4 regions of the Kitasatospora sp. NPDC056783 genome follow, and region 4 is predicted to be linked to each of the others. Evidence: riboswitches for the same ligand, from Rfam matches in the RefSeq annotation. Region 4 holds a riboswitch; each other region holds the start of a gene.

Region 1 (4,650 bases), on a different contig from region 4:
CGCCTGGCCAGGAGGTCCTGCCGGCGTTCCTCGAAGGCTCGATGGAGCCCGGCGACGAAGGCGAGCGCCTCCGGAGTGAGCACCTCCTCCGCCCGGTGGACGCGAGGACCGGCGACAGTGACGGCCGGAGCGGCGAGGGAGGCGCCGACGGGCCCCTGATCTGCAGCCATGGGCAGGACACTCCTAAGACGGTTGAACCTGACGAAGGGAGCTCCAGTGGGAACTTCCTCGGGGGAACTTCCACGATCCGCACCCGCCTACCGGCGAGTTCGATTCTGTAAGGTGGAGACTAGTTTCCGCGATACAGAATTTCAACGGTTTGTTGAGAGATCGCCGGGACTCTACTCCTCACCGACAGCGAAGGGAACGCCGGTGGCCGCGACCTCCGACTCAGCACCGACGACAGGCACCGACCGCGCGAGCGGCGGCGTGCAGTCCGTCGAGCGCGCCTTCCAACTCCTGGAGGCGCTGGCCGACTCCGGCGGCGTGGCCACGCTCAGCGAGCTCTCCACCAGCTCCGGCCTCCCGATGCCGACCATCCACAGACTGGTTCGTACCCTCGTCCAGCAGGGCTATGTCCGCCAGGACACCGCGCGCCGCTACACCCTCGGCCCCCGGCTGATCCGCCTCGGCGAGACGGCCGGCCGACTGCTCGGCAGCTGGGCCCGCCCGTACCTGGCCGAACTGATGGAGGCCACCGGCGAGACCGCCAACCTGGCGGTGCTGGAGGGCGGCGAGGTGGTGTACGTCGGCCAGGTGCAGTCGCGCCGCTCGATGCGGATGTTCACCGAGGTCGGCCGACGGGTGCAGCCGCACTGCACCGGCGTCGGCAAGGCGCTGCTCGCCCAGTTGCCCGAGGACGAGGCTCGCGCCGTGCTCGGCCCCAACCCGCTGCCCGCGCACACCGAGTACACCGTCACCGACCCGCAGGAGCTGATGCGCCAGCTCGCCGAGGCACGCGAGCGCGGCTACGTGGTCGACGACCAGGAGCAGGAGATCGGCGTCCGCTGCATCGCGCTCGCCGTCCCGGGCGCGCCGACGCCGACCGCGCTCTCCGTCTCCGGCCCGGAGGCCCGCATCCGCGCCCTGGAGGAACAGGCCGGGGCCGCCTCGCTGGTACCGGTGATGCACCAGATCGCGGCTCGGCTGGGGCAGGTCCTCGCCCCCTGACACCACGTCAACCCCCGTTGCCGGCCGACGTGGCCGTGTCGGCGCGCCGCGTCACCCGTTCGGGCGGACGACGGGCGGGTTGGCACCCGGCTCCGGTGACGGCTCCGCCACCCTGGTGCCGACGCGGCCCGCGACGGCGCGGGCGGCCGGGACGCGAGGGCAGGGTGAGCGGGGATGGAGCAGCAGGACCGGGACGTGCGGGGCGGTGCGGCAGGCGGTACCGACGTGCGGGGCGGTGACGGTCGGGGCAGCGGCGGACGAAACACCGGCGGACGGGACGGCGGCACGCGGCGCGCCGCCGGAAGAGGCGGGGGCTTCGGCGGCGCCGGGTTGATCGCGGCCGTGGCAGCGGGGTGCGCGGTGACGGTGCTGGCCACCGACCCGTCCTGGGCGCTGCACCGCCCCGAGCCCCGGCCCGCGGTGGAGGTCGTCGTGCCGGGCGCGCAGGCGGCGTCCACCCTGCCCGCGCCCACGACGTCCGAGGCCACCACGCTGCCCGCCCCGGTAACTCCCGGGGTCTCCGAGGCCACCACGCTGCCCGCGCCGGCGGCACCCGGGGTCTCCGAGGCCACCACGCTGCCCGCACCGGCGGCCGACCGCCCGTCCCGCGCCGACCTCGAGGTGGTCCGGCTCGACCCGGACGCGGCCGCCCCCGGTGGCACCACCACCGTCCGCGCGTTCGTCGGCAACCGCGGCCCGGGCACCACGGCCTCCCCGTTCACCGTCGTGGTCACCCTGCCCAAGGGGGTCACGCCCGAGGGCCCCTACTTCCCGTCCGACTGCCGGGTGCTCGGCCGCAACCGCGACCACGGCCGCGTCGTGCGGTGCTCGTTCGAGCCCGGGCTGCGGGAGGGGCGCAGCGCGACCGCCCTCATCCCGGTGCGGCTCGACCCGGAACTGCCGGCGGGCACGCTGAGCGGCGGCTCGGTCGAGGTGCACGGCGCGGACGACCCGGACGAGAGCAACAACAGGCAGCCGTTCGACATCACGGTCGTCGCGACGGCCGCCGGCTCCTGAACCGTACGGTCCCGCCGGTGGGCGCTCGCCGCCGAACGCCCACCGGTGGGCGTACCGCCCCGCGCCCACCGAGGGGTCGGGGTTCACGGGCCAGAGGGTCCCGGAGAGTCCCAGAGGGTCAGGAGGTCAGGGGGTCAGGAGGTCAGGAGGTCAGCCCTGCCGGCCCGGGGTGGCCGGCAGGGGCCGGGGTCCGCGTCGGCGTCCCGCCGGCGGAGACCACCAGCTGCCGCGCGGCCAGGTCGTGCCAGATGCCGTCGAGGTCCTGCCAGAAGCCGAACTGGGTGTACGTCCCGGCCGGCAGGGCGCGCGCGGCGCTGGTGAAGTCGAACCCCTCCGGGCAGATCCGCACGTCGGACGCGTGGCCGGGGAAGTCAAGGTTGTTCCCGCCGGCGTCGCGCACGCCCACACCGACGGTCTTCGCGGTGACGCAGTCCGAGGAGTGCAGCACGAGCGAGGCGGCCGTGGCCTTGCCCGCGACCATGCCGACGGGGGCGAGCCGGTCCTGGGTGACGGTCGGCGCGGCGGCGGCACCTGCGCCGGCGGTCGCCTGGGCACCCGTGGTGGACGGCACTCCGAGCAGGCCGGCGCCGCTGATGGCGAACGCCCCGACGGCGGCGAGGACCGCGTTGCGGAGGCGGTGGGACGGGCGGGCGTGGCGCGGTGCGCGACGACGGCCGCGCACGAACGCGGGCCGGAGCGTGGAGCTGTCGGGCTTGGGCATGGGGTCACCTCGGCGACGCCTGCGAGGTGAGCTGTCGGGTTCGGGCTGAGGTTGCCCGGCCGCCCGGGAGCGGCTTCACCCCTAGCCTCGGCCCGCACGCGGGGGCGTACGAGCCGGGCGCTGACCTTGGTTCCCCCGCTCCCGTCCACTGTGGTGCTCGGTGACCCGCCGACGGGTGGACGGGACTCGGCGTCCCGGCGACGGGGTCCGCGAGGGCGGACGACCGTTGCAGGCTAGGCGGGTCGTCCGTGGACGGACAACTCGGCCGGGCCGGTTGTCGCACAGGTCACAGTGGTGCCGATCAACGACACCGAGTGGCGGTCGAGTTGATCGACTTCCGGGAGACGGATGGCGGAGGAGCGGGGGAAGACGGCCGGCCGAATCGGCTGAGTCGATCGGGTTCGTCCTGGTCCTGTCTGGTCTGGCCTGGCCTGGCCTGGCCTGCTCTGGTCTGCTCCAGCCTGGTCAGCCGAGCCAGGCGTCGACCTGGCTCTCCGCCTCCGGCGCCCAGGCGAGCTTCATGTGGTTGAGGCCGCCGAGCAGCCGGGTGCCGCCGACCGTCGCGATGCCGGTGGTGTCCAGCGCGCTCGCGGTGAACACCAGGCCGTCGCTCGGCCCGCGGTTCTCGTTGAGCACGCCCGGAATGTCGGCGGACCCGCCCGCCAGCAGGTAGGTGCGCACCGAGGCCGGGATGCCGGCCTGCCGGAGCGGCGCGATCAGCGAGCCCGCGTCGATCGCCGCCTGGATGCCCTGGCCGGAGGTGTAGAAGCCCTGGCCGCCGTAGTATGTGGTCCACCAGTCCTGGGCGGTGGAGTCCACCCCGTAGGTACCGTCCCAGCGGGCGAGCAGTTGGCGTTGGCCCGGGTAGCAGTCGTAGCCGCCGCTCGGCAGGACCCCGAGGCAGGGCTGCGCGGTGTACGTGCCGTAGCAGGTCATGGAGAGGTGCGGGGACGGCACGTTGGCGGTGCCGCCGCAGGCCGGCCAGGAGACCAGGTCGAAGTCCCAGCCGTGCGCGTACACGTAGTCCAGCCCGCCGTTCGGCCCGCCGAGGGTGATCAGACGACGCACGTCACCCGCGTAGGACCTCCCCCAGGAGGGCTTCACCGAGGACACGTACGCCCTGGCGGCGACCTCGCCCTTGCTCCACGCCACCACGTCGACCTGGGGGACGCCGAGCCGGTCCCGGATCAGCGCGACGGCGTCGCCGACGGCCTGGGCCTGGAGCAGGTTGTCGCCGTGCTTGTGGGCGAAGCCGATCGCGAAGACCCGGTGGCCGGTGCCGGACAGGTACTGGGCGAGGCCGGTGGACGGGCAGCTCGCGGCGCCGCAGACACTGCTCTCCCCCGGGTTCGCCCAGGCCCGGTCGGCGTTGTCGTTGGCTCCGTGGACCAACAGGACGGGGGTGGCCTTGCTGCCGGTGTCCCAGCCGACGGCGGAGTAGAGCAGGAAACGGGCGGAGGAGGGCCGGCCGGTACCGAAGTACGTCCGGCGGGCGCCGTCCTGGTCGCCGCGGCCGTCGGACGGGAACTGCTCGGCGCGGAAGCCGGGGGTGGCGTCGAGGTAGCGCTCGACCTTGGCCCAGCCGTTGCCGGGGGCGGGGAAGGTGGCTTCCAGAGTGAGGGGGGCGGCGGTGGCGCCACTCACGGTGGTGGCGGTGGTGGCGGTGTTCGCGGTGTTCGCGGTGTTCGCGGTGTTCGCGGCGCTCGCGGCCTGGGCGGCGGTGGGGGCGCCGAGGAAGGCGG
Region 2 (4,650 bases), on a different contig from region 4:
GGGGCGGCCGGGCACGATCGGAAGGACGAAGGACAGCGGGCGGGCCAAGGACAAAAGACAAAGGCCGTCGCGGTGTCGGCACCCACGACGGCCCCCCGATGACGGAGCACGGCGGTCGGTCAGACCGCCAAGTGGTCGAACTCCCCGTCCTTCGCCCCCAGCAGCAGGGCGGCGATCTCGGCCCGGGTGTAGATGAGCGCCGGGCCGTCCGGGAACCGCGAGTTGCGCATCGCCACATCGCCGCCCGGCAGGGCCGCGAACTCGACGCAGTTGCCCTGCGAGTTGCTGTGCAGGCTCTTCTGCCAGACCACCCCCCGGAGATCGGCGGCGGCCATCCCGTTGTAGGTGTCGTACGAGCCGTGCGTGTCCTGCGAGTCGTGCATAGAAATCTCCCGAAGAGCTCCGGAGTCGTCGTCCAGCGCGGCGCCCCCGGCACCGCCGAACGAACGGACCGGCCCCGTACCGGCCCGGCACAACGCCTCACTTGACGTGATGATAGCCGCAGTGCACGTGCATCAGCACGGGACAGTGCAGGTGCACGAGGCCTTTCATTCCCAGCCTCGAACTCTTCACGGACCCTTCCCCTGACGGTACGTAAACGGACATAGCCTATGGAATCGTCGGGCTCGCGATAACCGGCCGTGAGCACCTCCCCGCTGAATGTTGATCTTCGAGCGCCGGGAGTCGCACCCCCGTGACCCTCCGTCAAGCGCCTCCCGCGCTGTGAGACATCTCACGCGCCACTGATGCAACGCCAGCCGTCCCGGATGGCGTCAGGACCGTGACGGTCCACGCCGAGTTGGGAGAGGAATGTCCGGATTGTAGGCAAAGCGCCTGAACGGTGGCGCGGGCACACCGAGTCCGCACCACGACCGCGCGAAACCCGTACGGCAGCCGACTGCAAGCCGGACGGGGCGATGTCCTACGATCTCCGGCATGAGCACCGCAGCCATCCCGGGCGCGCCACTGCCCGTCCGCACTCCAGGCTCCCGTGCGCGGGGGCGCCACCGTCGTCCCGAGCGCCCCGAGATCCCGGCCGGCGCCCCGGCCCTGGTGCTCGCCGTACCCGCGACCGCCGGGCCCGAGTCCCGCTCGGTCGTCGAGGAGTTGCTCTCGATCGTCCGCACCGAGCAGAACGGCGTTCGGACCGCGGTCGGCTACCTCCCGGGCAACGGCTCCGAGGCCGCCGACGGCGAGGAGCGCACGGTGGCCGAGCTGCTGACGGTGGCCGCCGAGACCGGGCTGCCGATGCCGATCCTGGTGCCCCTGGTGCCGGGCCCGCACACCTTCCTGACCGAGCTTCACGCGCTCGCCGCCGAGTACGGCGCACCCGTCACCGACCCGCTGGGCCCGCACCCGCTGCTGGCCGAGGCCGTGCACGTCCGGCTGTCCGAGGCCGGGCTGGCCCGCGCCGACCGGGCCCGGCTGTTCGCCATCGCGACCGCCGCGGACGGCGTGGTGCTGACCACCGTCGGCGGCGAGGACGCGGCCGCCGCGGCCGGCATCACCGGCGTGCTGCTGGCCGCCCGACTGGCCGTGCCGGTCGTCGCCGCCGCGCTCGACGTGCCCGGCTCGGTCGCCGCGGCCGTCAACCACCTCAGGGACACCGGCTCGCAGCGCCCGGCGCTGGCCCCGCTGGTGATCGGTCCGGAGGCGGACTCCGAGTTGCTCGCCACCGCCGCCGAGGAGACCGGCTGTCCGTCGGCCGCACCGCTGGGCGCGTACCCGTCCGTCGGCCAGCTGATCGCCTCCACCTACCTGGCCGCGCTGCCCACGCCGTCCCCGGAGGAGCTGGCCCGGGCCGAGGCGGCGGCCGCCGCCGAGGCCGAGGGGGCCGTGGAGGGCGCTCGCGGCGCCCACGCGGCCGCCGAGGGGTACGCCGGACAGTAGGTCGACACCGCGCGCCGGTTCGCGCGCGCCGAGGGGCCTGGAGCGGTTCGCGCTCCGGGCCTTTCTCTTTGCCCCGCCCGCTCCACCCCGCTCACCTTGTCCCGCCCACCCCTGTCCCGCTCACCGACTCTCGTCGTCTGCCGCCACCGGGCGCCGGCCGCCACCGCTTCTCGCGCATTCCACCCGCTTCGGGAGTTGAGTGGCAATGAAGTGGAATGTCCGTTCTTGAGCTATTTGAAGGGAAATGAGTCGTGCCCACTCGGACGCGTGGGGCGCCATCGCACGGACGCGTTCCGGAGTGCGCCGCAGCTCACCCCGATGTGCCGTCATGTCATTGCTGAAGCGGAGCCAGTTGTCGAGTTCCTCAACGAAATTGCCAGAAAACGATCATTTACGATCTTGATCGAGCTGGCTTTTGGCAGTTCTCACTAAACCGTGACGCGTATCACAAGGTTTGCGGTTTGAACTTGAGTCTGATTAACGTGCTCTCCGTTCGTGACCACACGAACCCGGTTCATCCGCGACGCCGAGTCCTGCCGTCGGATGTCCTGGCAGCGCGAAAACGCACCACGGCAGGAGCGGGGGACCCACAGGTAAGTCGCCCCGGACCGATCCCCGGAACGGTCCAGGGCTAGGGGTGAAGCCGCGCTCACCGCGCGGCCGGGCAACTCCAGCCCGAATCCGACAGCTCACCTCGCAGGCGTGGGAGAGGACCGCGTCTTCATGCTGCCCACCAACGGCACCAGCCCGTCCAATCGCACCCGCCGCGTGATCGCCGCCCTCGGCGTCGCGGGCGTCGGACTCACCGTCCCGTGCCTCACCTCCGGCACCGCCTCCGCCGCCACCGTCGCCACCTGGGACAAGGTCGCCCAGTGCGAGAGCGGCGGCAACTGGAGCATCAACACCGGCAACGGCTTCTACGGCGGCCTCCAGTTCACCTCCAGCACCTGGTCCGCCTTCGGCGGCACCGCCTTCGCCGCGCGCGCCGACCTGGCCACCAAGGACCAGCAGATCGCCGTCGCCGAGAAGGTCCTCGCCTCGCAGGGGCCGGGCGCCTGGCCGGTCTGCTCCGTCAAGGCCGGCCTCACGAAGGGCGGAGCCGCCGCGGCGGTCGACACCTCGGCGGGCTCGACCGCCGGTTCGACCGCCGCCAAGCCCGCCCAGAGCCCGAAGCCCGCCGCTCCGGCCGCCAAGCCCGCCCCGCAGACCCCGGCCGCGCCCGCCGCGCCCGCCGCGCCCGCCGCGCCCGCCCAGGACGGCGCTCAGGCCGCCTCCGGCTCCGCCACGGGCAACTGGGTCCAGAAGCGTCAGCAGCAGGCCCAGGGCGGCGACTACACCGTCGTCGCGGGGGACTGGCTGTCCTCGATCGCCGACCAGCACAACGTGCGGGGCGGCTGGCAGCGGCTGTACGAGCTCAACCGCGGCACCCTGACCGAGGGCCCGGACACCATCTACCCCGGCCAGCACCTGTCCATCGACGGCAAGTCCGGCTCGGACGCCACCCGGTCCGACCGTTCGCAGCAGGCCGGCCAGTCCGCGAACGGTGGTGCCGTGAACGCCCAGCCGACCGCGCGGCCCCAGGGCCCCGCCACCAAGCCGGCCACCAAGCCCGCCCCGCAGACCCCGGCCCCGGCGAAGCCCCAGACCCAGGCTCCGGCCGCCACCGGCAGCATGGCCGCCGCGGTCTCCTTCGCCGAGTCGAAGGTCGGTCAGGCGTACGTGTACGGCGGCACCGGCAACGGTGGCTGGGACTGCTCCGGCCTGACCCAGGCCGCGCTGCGCGCCGCGGGCATCTCGGTACCGCGCGTCGCCGCCGACCAGGCCGCCGCCGGCACCCACGTCTCGCTGGACAGCCTCCAGCCGGGCGACCTGCTGTTCTGGTCCAACAACGGCAAGGACTCCGGCGTCTACCACGTCGCGATCTACGTCGGCAACGGCAAGTACGTCGAGGCCGCCAACCCGAGCTCGGGCGTGCGCGAGCAGAGCATCGCCAACTGGGCCCCGGACTTCGCCGGCCGGGTCTGAGGACGGCGATCGGCCGATGGACGCGCGGTGACGGCCGGCAAGGGGCACAGATGACGGATGACAGATAACAGATTTCATCATCTGTCATCCGTCATCTGTTCTCCGTCAGCCGTCAGCCGCCGTCCGAACGCTGACCACCCACCACCCCCGGGGAGAGTCTGGTCGCTCTCCCCGGGGGTTCCGCCGTTCCCCGGGCGCGTCCCGGAGCCCGTCCCCGCGCACAGCCCTCCGGCGGTTCCGCCCGATCCGGTGGGGTGGTGGTTCCCTCCCCCGACCGGCATGCTGCTGCTCTGCACCCGAGGAGGAGTCACATGGCCCAGGTCACCATCACCCTCGACGCGAACCTCGCGATAGACGCGATGATGCTCTCCGGCACCACGAACCCGCAGGACGCCGTCGAACTGGTTCTGCGCGACTACCTGGCCCGCGGCCGTCGCACCGAGACCCGTACCGGCGAAGCGGCCGACGGACACCGGCTCACCGTCGACCGTCCGACCACCCAGGAGGGCTGACCGGGCCGCCGCCCACGACGACCGCCCCCGCACACGCCGACGGGCCCCGGAGAGCAACCGCCCTCCGGGGCCCGACCGTTCGGCGTGGCGGCCACGACGGCCGGCGCTCAGCGCGCGCAGGCCCCGGTGGACCCCCGCATCACCAGCTCCGGCTGGAACATGAACTCGCCGCGCTGGGCCGCGTTCCCGCCGACCTCCTCCAGCAGCGCGTCCACCGCCGCCG
Region 3 (4,650 bases), on a different contig from region 4:
AGCAGGAGCAGGCCGCGGAGAAGTACAACGGCGCCAAGGAGCGGTCCGACCAGCTGCGCAAGCAGGCCGACCAGCTGCAGGACCAGGTGGCCCGCGGCCAGGAGGAGATGACCCGGCTCCAGGGCGGCCTGGCCGAGGTGGCGGGCGAGCAGTACCGCACCGGCGGCATCGACGCGTCCGTCCAGCTGATGCTCTCCTCCGACCCCTCCGGCTACCTGGAGAAGGCCTCCACCATCCAGCAGGCCAGCAGCAGTCAGGCCGAGGCGCTCAAGAACCTGCTGGAGCAGCAGCGCCGGCTGGACCAGGAGAAGACCGAGGCGGCCGCGGTGCTCTCCTCGCTCGACACCACCACCAAGGACCTGAACCAGGCCAAGACGGACGTCAACGCCAAGCTGAAGGCCGCCCAGGACCTGCTGAACTCGCTCAGCGCCGCCGACCGCGTCGCGCTGAAGGCCCAGCAGGCGCAGGACGAGCGCGCCTCGCGCGGCAGCGACCGGGTGGACCTCGGCAGCCTGCCGGCGGCCAGCGGCTACGCGGCCACCGCGGTGGCCAAGGCGATGGGCAAGCAGGGCTCGCCGTACGTGTGGGGCGCCACCGGGTCGACCACCTTCGACTGCTCGGGCCTGATGGTCTGGGCGTACGGGCAGGCCGGCGTCTCGCTGCCGCGCACTTCGCAGGAGCAGGGCCACTACGGCACCCGGGTGCCCTCGCTGGACCAGGCCCAGCCGGGTGACCTGGTGGTGTACGGCCCCGACATGCACCACGTCGGGATGTACATCGGCAACGGCATGGTGGTCCACGCGCCGCACACCGGTGACGTGGTGAAGGTGATGAAGGCCGACGCGATGCAGATCAACACCATCCGCCGGGTCTGACGGCCCGACATGCCCGGGGGGCCTTCGCGGTCCCTGTGATCAGCGCCACCTCCACTCGGGGTGGCGTTCGGGTTTCCCGCCCCTCTCGTGACCACATGCTGAGAACTGATCAGCCTTGTGTGCGCCAGTGGTCACCATCGGTCATTTTCACAAAAGAACTTGGGTAATCTTCTGTCTTTTTTCTGACAAGGATTTGAACGGATCACGGTTCAGTTACTAGGGTCGTGATCCGAACCACCGCACTGTCGATCGCCCAGCCAGGGTGGCGGCGGTGGTTTCCGCCGAGTTCGCGAGGCAGCGGGGCAGGTCGAAGCGACTGCCCGACAGGGGAGCCCAGTAATCGGGGGCGCTGCGGAGCGGAGCCGGGGAACCACGTTCCTCCGGGGTGAATCGGCGCCAGGTCGGCCGCGGGAGCGGCCGTGAGGCGTCGTAGGGCATGCTTCCGGCCCGAACCCGTCAGCTCACCCGGTAGGCGGACGTAGGAAGAAGGAGTCCGCCTTCGTGGCGTCCCATCGTCGTCCCAAGCCCGCCGGCCGCACCCGGGTCTCGATCATGACCGGTCTCGCCGCCGCGGCCGTCGCCCTCTCCGCGCAGTCCGGCGCCCACGCCGACCCGCAGCCGACCAAGGAACAGGTCAAGGAGCAGGTCGACCAGTACAACGAGCAGGCCGAGGTCGCGACCGAGAAGTACAACGCCTCGCTGGAGAAGCAGCAGGAGCTGGAGAAGCAGGTCTCCGGCCTCCAGGACCAGGTGGCCCGTCAGCAGGCCCAGGTGACCGAGCTCCAGGGCGGGCTCGCGGAGATCGCGGGCGAGCAGTACCGCAACGGCGGCATCTCGCCGACCGTCCAGCTGATGTTCTCCTCCAGCCCGGACACCTTCCTGAACCAGGCCGGCGCGCTGAACCAGGCCGGGGACAGCCAGAAGAACCAGCTGAAGCAACTCCAGGAGCAGCAGCGCAAGCTGGACCAGGACCGCACCGAGGCCCAGGGCAAGCTCGCCGAGCTGGACTCGACCACCCAGCAGCTGAAGTCCTCCAAGGAGGAGGTCCAGAGCAAGCTGAAGGCTGCCCAGGACCTGTTCAACACGCTCTCCGCGCAGGAGCGCCAGGCGATCCAGCAGGCCGACCAGAAGGCCGCCGCGGAGGCCAAGGCCAAGGCCGACGCCGCCCAGGCCCAGCAGGGCGGTGCCGACCGCGCCTCGCGCGACAACGGCCGCAGCGACCTCTCGGCGCCCACGACCACCGCTCCGGTGAAGGTGGCCGCCGGCAGCTCGCGCGGTGCCGCCGCCCTCTCGTACGCGGCCTCCAAGATCGGCAGCCCGTACGTCTGGGGCGCCACCGGCCCGAGCTCCTTCGACTGCTCCGGTCTGATGGTCTGGGCGTACAACCAGGCGGGCGTGTCGCTGCCGCGCACCTCGCAGGCGCAGGCCGGGGCCGGCACCCGGATCGGCACCGACCTCTCCCAGGCCCAGCCCGGCGACCTGCTGATCTTCTACAGCGACGCCCACCACGTCGGCATCTACGCCGGCAACGGCCAGGTGCTGCACGCCCCCAGGACGGGTACGTCGGTGCGCTACGAGGCGGTCTCCAACATGCCGCTGACCTCCATCGTGCGGGTCTGATCCCCGCTCGGGCGCTTCCGGGCCCGGTCTTCCCGTCAGGGGAGGCCGGGCCTGCGGCTTTTCCGGGGCGCTCGATCTGATGTCCGATAAGTGGTCGAATATTCGGGTTGGCAGGGGTTTGGACTCGCTTGCCCGGACTCGCTAACGTCTGCCACCGGACTTCCGCTCGACGGCCGCCCGCACTGGTGCGGCGGCGGGGGCCCGCGCCGCAGGATTGGAGCCGCTGCCGCCATGCCCGTGCACCGTCGTTCCCCACTGCTCGCCCGGGCGCTGGTGCTGACCGCGGCCGCCGCCACCGCGCTGGGCGTGGCCGCCGGGGGCAGTGCCCAGGCCGCCCCCGGCACCCCGGACCCGACCGACCGCCAGGACGTCAAGACACAGGTGGAGCAGCTGTACGACGAGGCCGAGCAGGCGTCCGAGAAGTACAACGCCGCGCAGGAGGCGCAGCGGCGGCTCCAGGGCGAGACCACCATCCTCCAGGGGGAGATCGCCCTCGCCCAGGACCAGCTCAACCAGCTGCGCGGCGACCTGGCGACGGTCGCCGGGGCCGAGTACCGCGGCGGCGGGATGACCCAGACCGCCCAGCTGATCCTCTCGCCCGACCCGGAGGGCTACCTGGCCCGGGCCCGCACCATGGGCCAGGCCGCCACACGCCAGCAGGAGACCCTGCGCGAGCTGCTCGCCCGTCAGCGCAGGCTCGACCAGCGCCGCGCCGAGGCGGCCGACAAGCTCGTCGAGCTGGACGAGACCCGCCGCTCGCTCGCCGACGGCAAACAGCAGATCCAGCAGCGGCTGGCCGCGGCGCAGAAGCTGCTCAACGGCCTGGGCTCCGGCGAACGGGCCCGGCTGGCGGCCCAGGACGCCCGGGACGCCGAGCAGCGCGCCACCCGCGGCACCGACCGGCTGGACCTCGGCTCCGCGCCGCCCGCCTCCGAACGCGGGGCCGCCGCGCTGGCCGCCGCGGTGCGGATGATCGGCTCGCCGTACGTCTACGGGGCCACCGGGCCGAACGCGTTCGACTGCTCCGGTCTGATGTACTACAGCTGGCGGCAGGCCGGAGTGACCCTGCCGCGCACCTCGCAGGCCCAGGCGTACGCCGGGCAGCGGATCAGCCTGTCCGAAGCGCGACCGGGAGACCTGGTGATCTTCTACCGGGACATGCACCACGTCGGCATGTACGCCGGCGGCGGTGTGATCGTGCACGCCCCCCGCCCGGGTGCCAAGGTCCGCTACGAGAGCGTCACCGCGATGCCGGTCTCCGGGGTGGTCCGGCTCTGAACGCCCCGCCGTCCGGCTCCTCCCGGATACCCGGCCCCCGCCGCCCGCTGTCCCGGCGCGGCGTGCTGCTGCTCGCGGCCGGCGGGCTGGCCCAGCTGTCGCTGCCGCCGGCCGCCCCGACGGCGGCCACCGCGGCGCGGTCGGCGGACCGGCGCGCCGAGGTGGCCGGGGCGCTGACGCGGCGGGCCGGCTCGGCGCCGCCCTGGGCCGGGCTGCCGGTGGCCGGGGCGGAGTACCGCAACCTGGTGCTCGCCGGGTCCGGCGGGCCGGAGCGGGTGACCGCCGCCGCCGACCTGGCGGTGCGCATCGCCGGGTACGACGCGTACCCGGTGGTGTACCCGCGCCGGATCGAGCTGGCCCGGACCGGGGACGGCTGGCGGGTCGAGCGCGAGGAGAGCGCGAGCGGGCCGCCCGCGCCGTGGGACTTCGGGCCGCTCCGTTCGGTGCCGGGCGCGCACTGCCTGGTGGTCGGGCCCGCCGCCGGCCCCGACCCGGCCGAGCTGGTCGCGGTGGGGGACCGGGCGGTGCCCGCCGTCACCGAGGTCTGGGGCCGCGCCTGGCCGGAGCGGCTGCTGCTGGAGCGGCCGGCCACCGAGGAACAGTTCGCCCGGCTGCTGGAGGGCGACCCGGCGGACTGGGCGGGCATGGCGGCGGTCACCGTGGCCGCCCCCGGCGCGCCCCGGCACACCCCGGCGGACCGGGTGCTGGTCAACCCGGAGGCGTACGGGCGGCTCAGCGACTTCGGCCGCCAGGTGGTCGTCACCCACGAGGCCACCCACGTCGCGACCAGGGCCGACACCCGCGCCTGGACCCCGATGTGGCTCTCCGAGGGCGCCGCCGACTGGACCGCCTACCGGGACTCCGGCCGTGCCGCGCG
Region 4 (4,650 bases):
GCGCTACCGGGAGCGCGTGGCCCTCGTACGTGCCTGTCGCTCCGCGGAGCGACTCGCTTGTTGTTCCGCGGAGCGACCGTGCTCGTTGTTCCGCGGAGCGACTGTGCTCGTTATTCCGCGGAGCGGAAGCGCGGGAAGGCGCCGCGGCCGGCGTACTCGGCGGCGTCGTCGAGGATCTCCTCGATGCGCAGCAGCTGGTTGTACTTGGCGACGCGCTCGGAGCGGGCCGGGGCGCCGGTCTTGATCTGGCCGCAGTTGGTGGCGACGGCCAGGTCGGCGATGGTGACGTCCTCGGTCTCGCCGGAGCGGTGCGACATCATGCAGCGGTAGCCGTTGCGCTGGGCCAGCTCGACGGCGTCCAGGGTCTCGGTCAGCGAGCCGATCTGGTTCACCTTCACCAGCAGCGCGTTGGCGGTGCCGGTCTCGATGCCACGGGCCAGGCGGGCCGGGTTGGTGACGAACAGGTCGTCGCCGACCAGCTGGACCTTGTCGCCCAGCTTGACGGTCATGGCCTTCCAGCCGTCCCAGTCCGACTCGTCCAGCGGGTCCTCGATGGAGACCAGCGGGTAGGCGGCGACCAGCTCGGCGTAGTACTCGATGAGCTCGGTGGAGGTGAGCGCCTTGCCCTCGAACTGGTAGGCGCCGTCCTCGTAGAACTCGGAGGAGGCGACGTCCAGGGCCAGCGCGACGTCACGGCCGGGCACGTAGCCGGCCTTCTGGATGGCCTCGACGATCAGGTCCAGGGCCTCGCGGTTGCTGTCCAGGTTCGGCGCGAAGCCGCCCTCGTCGCCCAGGCCGGTGGACAGCCCGCGCTCCTTCAGCACGCCCTTGAGGGTGTGGTAGACCTCGACGCCCCAGCGGACGGCCTCGGAGAAGGACTCCGCGCCGATCGGAGCGATCATGAACTCCTGGATGTCGACGTTGGAGTCCGCGTGCGAGCCGCCGTTGAGGATGTTCATCATCGGAACCGGCAGGACGTGGGCGTTCGGGCCGCCCAGGTAGCGGAACAGCGGCAGGTCGCTGGCCTCGGAGGCGGCGTGCGCGACGGCCAGCGAGACGCCCAGGATGGCGTTGGCGCCGAGCGAGGACTTGTCCGGGGTGGCGTCCAGGTCCAGCATGGCCTGGTCGATCAGCCGCTGCTCGGTGGCGTCGTAGCCGACCAGCTCCGGGCCGATCTGCTCGATGACGGCCAGGACGGCCTTCTCGACGCCCTTGCCGAAGTAGCGGTTCTTGTCGCCGTCGCGCAGCTCCAGGGCCTCGAAGGCGCCGGTGGAGGCACCCGACGGGACAGCGGCACGACCCGTGCTGCCGTCGTCGAGGCCGACCTCGACCTCGACCGTGGGGTTGCCGCGCGAGTCGAGGATTTCACGGGCTACGACGACATCGATGGACGGCACGAGGCATCTCCTTGCGGAAGCAGGGTCCGGTCTGACGGGGTGCAGTCAGCGGGACGATTGCGGAGTCGTTACGACCAGAGCCTAACCGCCCGGGCTCCCGGGACCACCTCGGCCTCGGTTCCGTCTCAGCGTGTGGCCCCGCTACCCACCGGTAGTTCACCTGCTTGTCCCAGCTTGTCCCCCTGGGGCGGGCGAATGCGGACGAAGGGGACCGGTAGGACCGGTCCCCTTCGTCCACGGGTCGGAACACGCTTCGTCGGGCGTGGCGGTTCGACGCCGGATCGGGCACGGCGGCCCGGCATCGGCTCGGGCGCGAGGGCCCGACACCGGCTCAGCCGAGGTGCAGCACCTGGCCGGGCATGATCAGGTTCGGGTCGCCGCCGACGGTGGCGTGGTTCTGGTCGTACAGCGCGTGCCAGCCGCCGGACACGCCCTGGGCGGCGGCGATGGTCGACAGGGTGTCGCCGGCACGGACGGTGTAGTCGTGGCCGGTGGCCTGCGGGGCCGACTGCACGGCCGCCTGCGGGGCGTACTGCGGCTGGGCGGCGGCCTGGCCGGCGTACTGCTGGTAGACGCCCTGGTGGCTGGTCCAGTACCAGGCGCCGTTGTTCTGGTACCAGTACACCTTGGCGTCGGCGTCCCAGCCGGCCTTGCCGGAGAAGCCCGGGGTCTGCTGGGCCTGCTGCTGCGGGGCGGCCTGCTGGACCGGCTTGGCGGCGGGCTTCTGAGCCGGCTTCGGGGCCTGCTGCTGAGCCGGCTTCTCGGCCGGCTTGGCGGGCTTCGGGGCCTGCGGCTTGGGGGCGGTCTGGGTCTTGCCGCTCGAAGAGGTGTCGACGGAGGCCGGGGAGCCGCCCTTGGTCAGACCCGCCTTCTTGGAGCAGACCGGCCAGGCGCCCGGACCCTGCGAGGCGAGGACCTTCTCGGCGACCGCGATCTGCTGGCCCTTGCTGGCCTGGTTGGCCTGCGCGGCGTACGCGGTGCCGCCGTAGGCCTTCCAGGTGCTGGAGGTGAACTGGAGGCCACCGTAGAAGCCGTTGCCGGTGTTGATGCTCCAGTTGCCACCGCTCTCGCACTGGGCGACGGCGTCCCAGGTGGAGACCGGGGCGGCGGAGGCGCCGGTGGCGGTGAGGAGCGGCATCGCGAGTCCGACGCCGGCCACACCGGCGACGGCGATGGCCTTCTCGGCCTGGGTGCGACGACGGTGACGGCCAGTTCCAACGAACAGCATGAAGAGGTCCCTCTCCGCACGCCTGCGAGGTGAGCTGTCGGGTTCGGACCGGGAGGTGGCCCGGCCGCCGTAAGCGGAAACGATTCCGCTCGGGCGGCTTCACCCCAAGCCGTGGGGACGGCAACAAACCTGGTTCCCCCGCCCCTGCCCAGGGTTCTGGTCGGTTTCCCGTGGCGTGGCGGGCAGGATTCGGCGTTCCGCGCTCGGGGTCCGCAGCTGCGAACCCCAGGAGAGTAGACAGATCTTCAGACCAATCACAAGCTCATATCGCCGATATCACACCAGCATTACGGCGCGTGCCCAGCCGCCTACCGGCTTCGGCGTTATGTCCGGATTGGTCAGCGTTCATACCCCGCTTGGGAGTTGACCGACGATGTCCCGTCAGCGTCATCCCGGCTCGTCCGGGTCACGAAGGGCCCTGCTGAAGCGGATGCGGAGGGACGTGCGGCGAGCGGCTCTCCGGACTGAATTCCACCGGCAGTTCGCGCAGCCCACGCATGATCAGACCGCCCCGCCAGCGCAGATTCTCCGGGCTTTCCGCGAGCCGCAGATCGGGCAGCCGGGAAAGCAGCGTGGCCAGCGCGGCACGCCCTTCCAACCGGGCCAGCGGAGCGCCGATGCAGTAGTGGATGCCGTGCCCGAAGCCCAGGTGCGGGTTGTCCGTCCGCGCCAGGTCGAGGGTGTTCTCGTCCGAGAACCGGGCCGGGTCGCGGTCCGCCGCGGCCAGCACCACCAGCACCGGATCGCCGACCGGGATGTCCACTCCGCCGATGGTCAGCGGACGGGTCGCGAACCGCCAGGTCGCCAGCTCCACCGGTCCGTCGTAGCGCAGGAGTTCCTCGATCCCGGTCTCCAGCAGTCCGCTCTCCCCGCGCGCCACCGACTCCTGCAGCAGCCGGCGCTGCTCCGGGTTGCGCAGCAGCGCGTAGGTGCCGTTGCCGATCAGGTTGACGGTGGTCTCGAAGCCCGCGAACAAGAGGATGAAGGCCATCGCCGCGGCCTCGTTCTCGGTCAGGTGCTCGCCGTGGTCACTGGCCCGGATCAGACCGGAGATCAGGTCGTCGCCGAGGTCCGCGCGCTTGCGGTGGATCAGCTCCAGCAGGTACGCCCGCATCCGCTTCACCGCCCGCCCCACGCCGCCGCGTTGGCTGCCGCCCTGGCCCGGCTTCGTGTGCCGCAGCATCATTCCGGCCCAGTCGCGGAAGTCGTCCTGGTCCTCGGCCGGCACGCCCAGCATGTCGCAGATCGCGTAGATGGGGAGCGGGAAGGCGAACTCGTGGATCAGATCCGCCGAACCGCGCTGGGCGAAGCCGTCGATCAGCCGGTCGGTGAGCTGCTGCACCCTCGGCTCGAACTCGGCCACCCGGCGCGGGGTGAACGCCTTCGACACCAGCCGGCGCAGCCGGGTGTGGTCCGGCGGGTCGATGTTCAGCAGGTGGGTCATCAGGTCCGCCTGCCGCTCCCCCGGGATGCCCACCCGGCCGGTGCGGTGCGCCTGCTCGCTGTGGTGCGCCGGGTTCTTCGACAGCCGGCTGTCCGCCAGTGCCTGCCGGGCGTCCGCGTACCGCGTCACCAGCCAGGCCTCGACACCGCTCGGCAGCGTGGTGCGGTGCACCGGGGCGTGCTCACGCAGCCAGGCGTAGGCGGGGTACGGATCGGCGGCGAACTCCCAGGTGAACAGCTGCGGAGCGGGGACGCCGGACGGGGTGGTCGACCGGGTGCCGGACGGCGTGTCGGACGGCGTGTCGGACGGCGTCGTCGACGGCGTGGTGGCGGGCCGGGCGGGGTCGGGCTGAGCTGGCATGGACCGACCGTATCCGGTGCCACGCGCGCCCCCGTTCCGGCGGGCCGCCGCTCCCCCGCCGCCGGTTCGCGTCCGGCGTGCCAACTCTCCGTGGACGCCCCGTGGACGACTCTTGGACAGCTCTTGGCCGGAGAGCGGGCGTGAGCCTGGTCACCTGAGGGGTAATCCCTGTCGCGGAGGGTCAGGACCTGCCTACGATCCTCCGCAGTACGCGTGGGCGC

The links. Region 4 has a riboswitch for cyclic di-AMP ahead of ACFRMQ_RS30815 (transglycosylase family protein). Riboswitches for the same ligand answer to the same signal wherever they lie in the genome.
Region 1: another riboswitch for cyclic di-AMP. It lies ahead of ACFRMQ_RS24010 (hypothetical protein); the one in region 4 lies ahead of ACFRMQ_RS30815 (transglycosylase family protein).
Region 2: another riboswitch for cyclic di-AMP. It lies ahead of ACFRMQ_RS10830 (transglycosylase family protein); the one in region 4 lies ahead of ACFRMQ_RS30815 (transglycosylase family protein).
Region 3: another riboswitch for cyclic di-AMP. It lies ahead of ACFRMQ_RS20875 (NlpC/P60 family protein); the one in region 4 lies ahead of ACFRMQ_RS30815 (transglycosylase family protein).

The regions. Positions count from the first base shown of each region.
Region 1 is NZ_JBHUAF010000180.1:685-5,334, reverse strand. Features, by position in the region: gene aceB (malate synthase A) at 1-170, opposite strand, end outside; gene ACFRMQ_RS24020 (IclR family transcriptional regulator) at 373-1,170, shown strand; gene ACFRMQ_RS24015 (hypothetical protein) at 1,513-2,187, shown strand; gene ACFRMQ_RS24010 (hypothetical protein) at 2,330-2,908, opposite strand; cyclic di-AMP (ydaO/yuaA leader) riboswitch at 2,910-3,074, opposite strand; gene ACFRMQ_RS24005 (esterase/lipase family protein) at 3,374-4,650, opposite strand, start outside.
Region 2 is NZ_JBHUAF010000050.1:14,661-19,310, reverse strand. Features, by position in the region: gene ACFRMQ_RS10840 (DUF397 domain-containing protein) at 120-383, opposite strand; gene ACFRMQ_RS10835 (sirohydrochlorin chelatase) at 937-1,890, shown strand; cyclic di-AMP (ydaO/yuaA leader) riboswitch at 2,446-2,606, shown strand; gene ACFRMQ_RS10830 (transglycosylase family protein) at 2,593-3,915, shown strand; gene ACFRMQ_RS10825 (hypothetical protein) at 4,227-4,427, shown strand; gene ACFRMQ_RS10820 (LacI family DNA-binding transcriptional regulator) at 4,535-4,650, opposite strand, start outside.
Region 3 is NZ_JBHUAF010000141.1:11,591-16,240, forward strand. Features, by position in the region: gene ACFRMQ_RS20870 (NlpC/P60 family protein) at 1-875, shown strand, start outside; cyclic di-AMP (ydaO/yuaA leader) riboswitch at 1,213-1,366, shown strand; gene ACFRMQ_RS20875 (NlpC/P60 family protein) at 1,377-2,495, shown strand; gene ACFRMQ_RS20880 (NlpC/P60 family protein) at 2,727-3,773, shown strand; gene ACFRMQ_RS20885 (hypothetical protein) at 3,836-4,650, shown strand, end outside.
Region 4 is NZ_JBHUAF010000301.1:4,100-8,749, forward strand. Features, by position in the region: gene eno (phosphopyruvate hydratase) at 111-1,397, opposite strand; gene ACFRMQ_RS30815 (transglycosylase family protein) at 1,729-2,625, opposite strand; cyclic di-AMP (ydaO/yuaA leader) riboswitch at 2,631-2,797, opposite strand; gene ACFRMQ_RS30820 (cytochrome P450) at 3,032-4,429, opposite strand.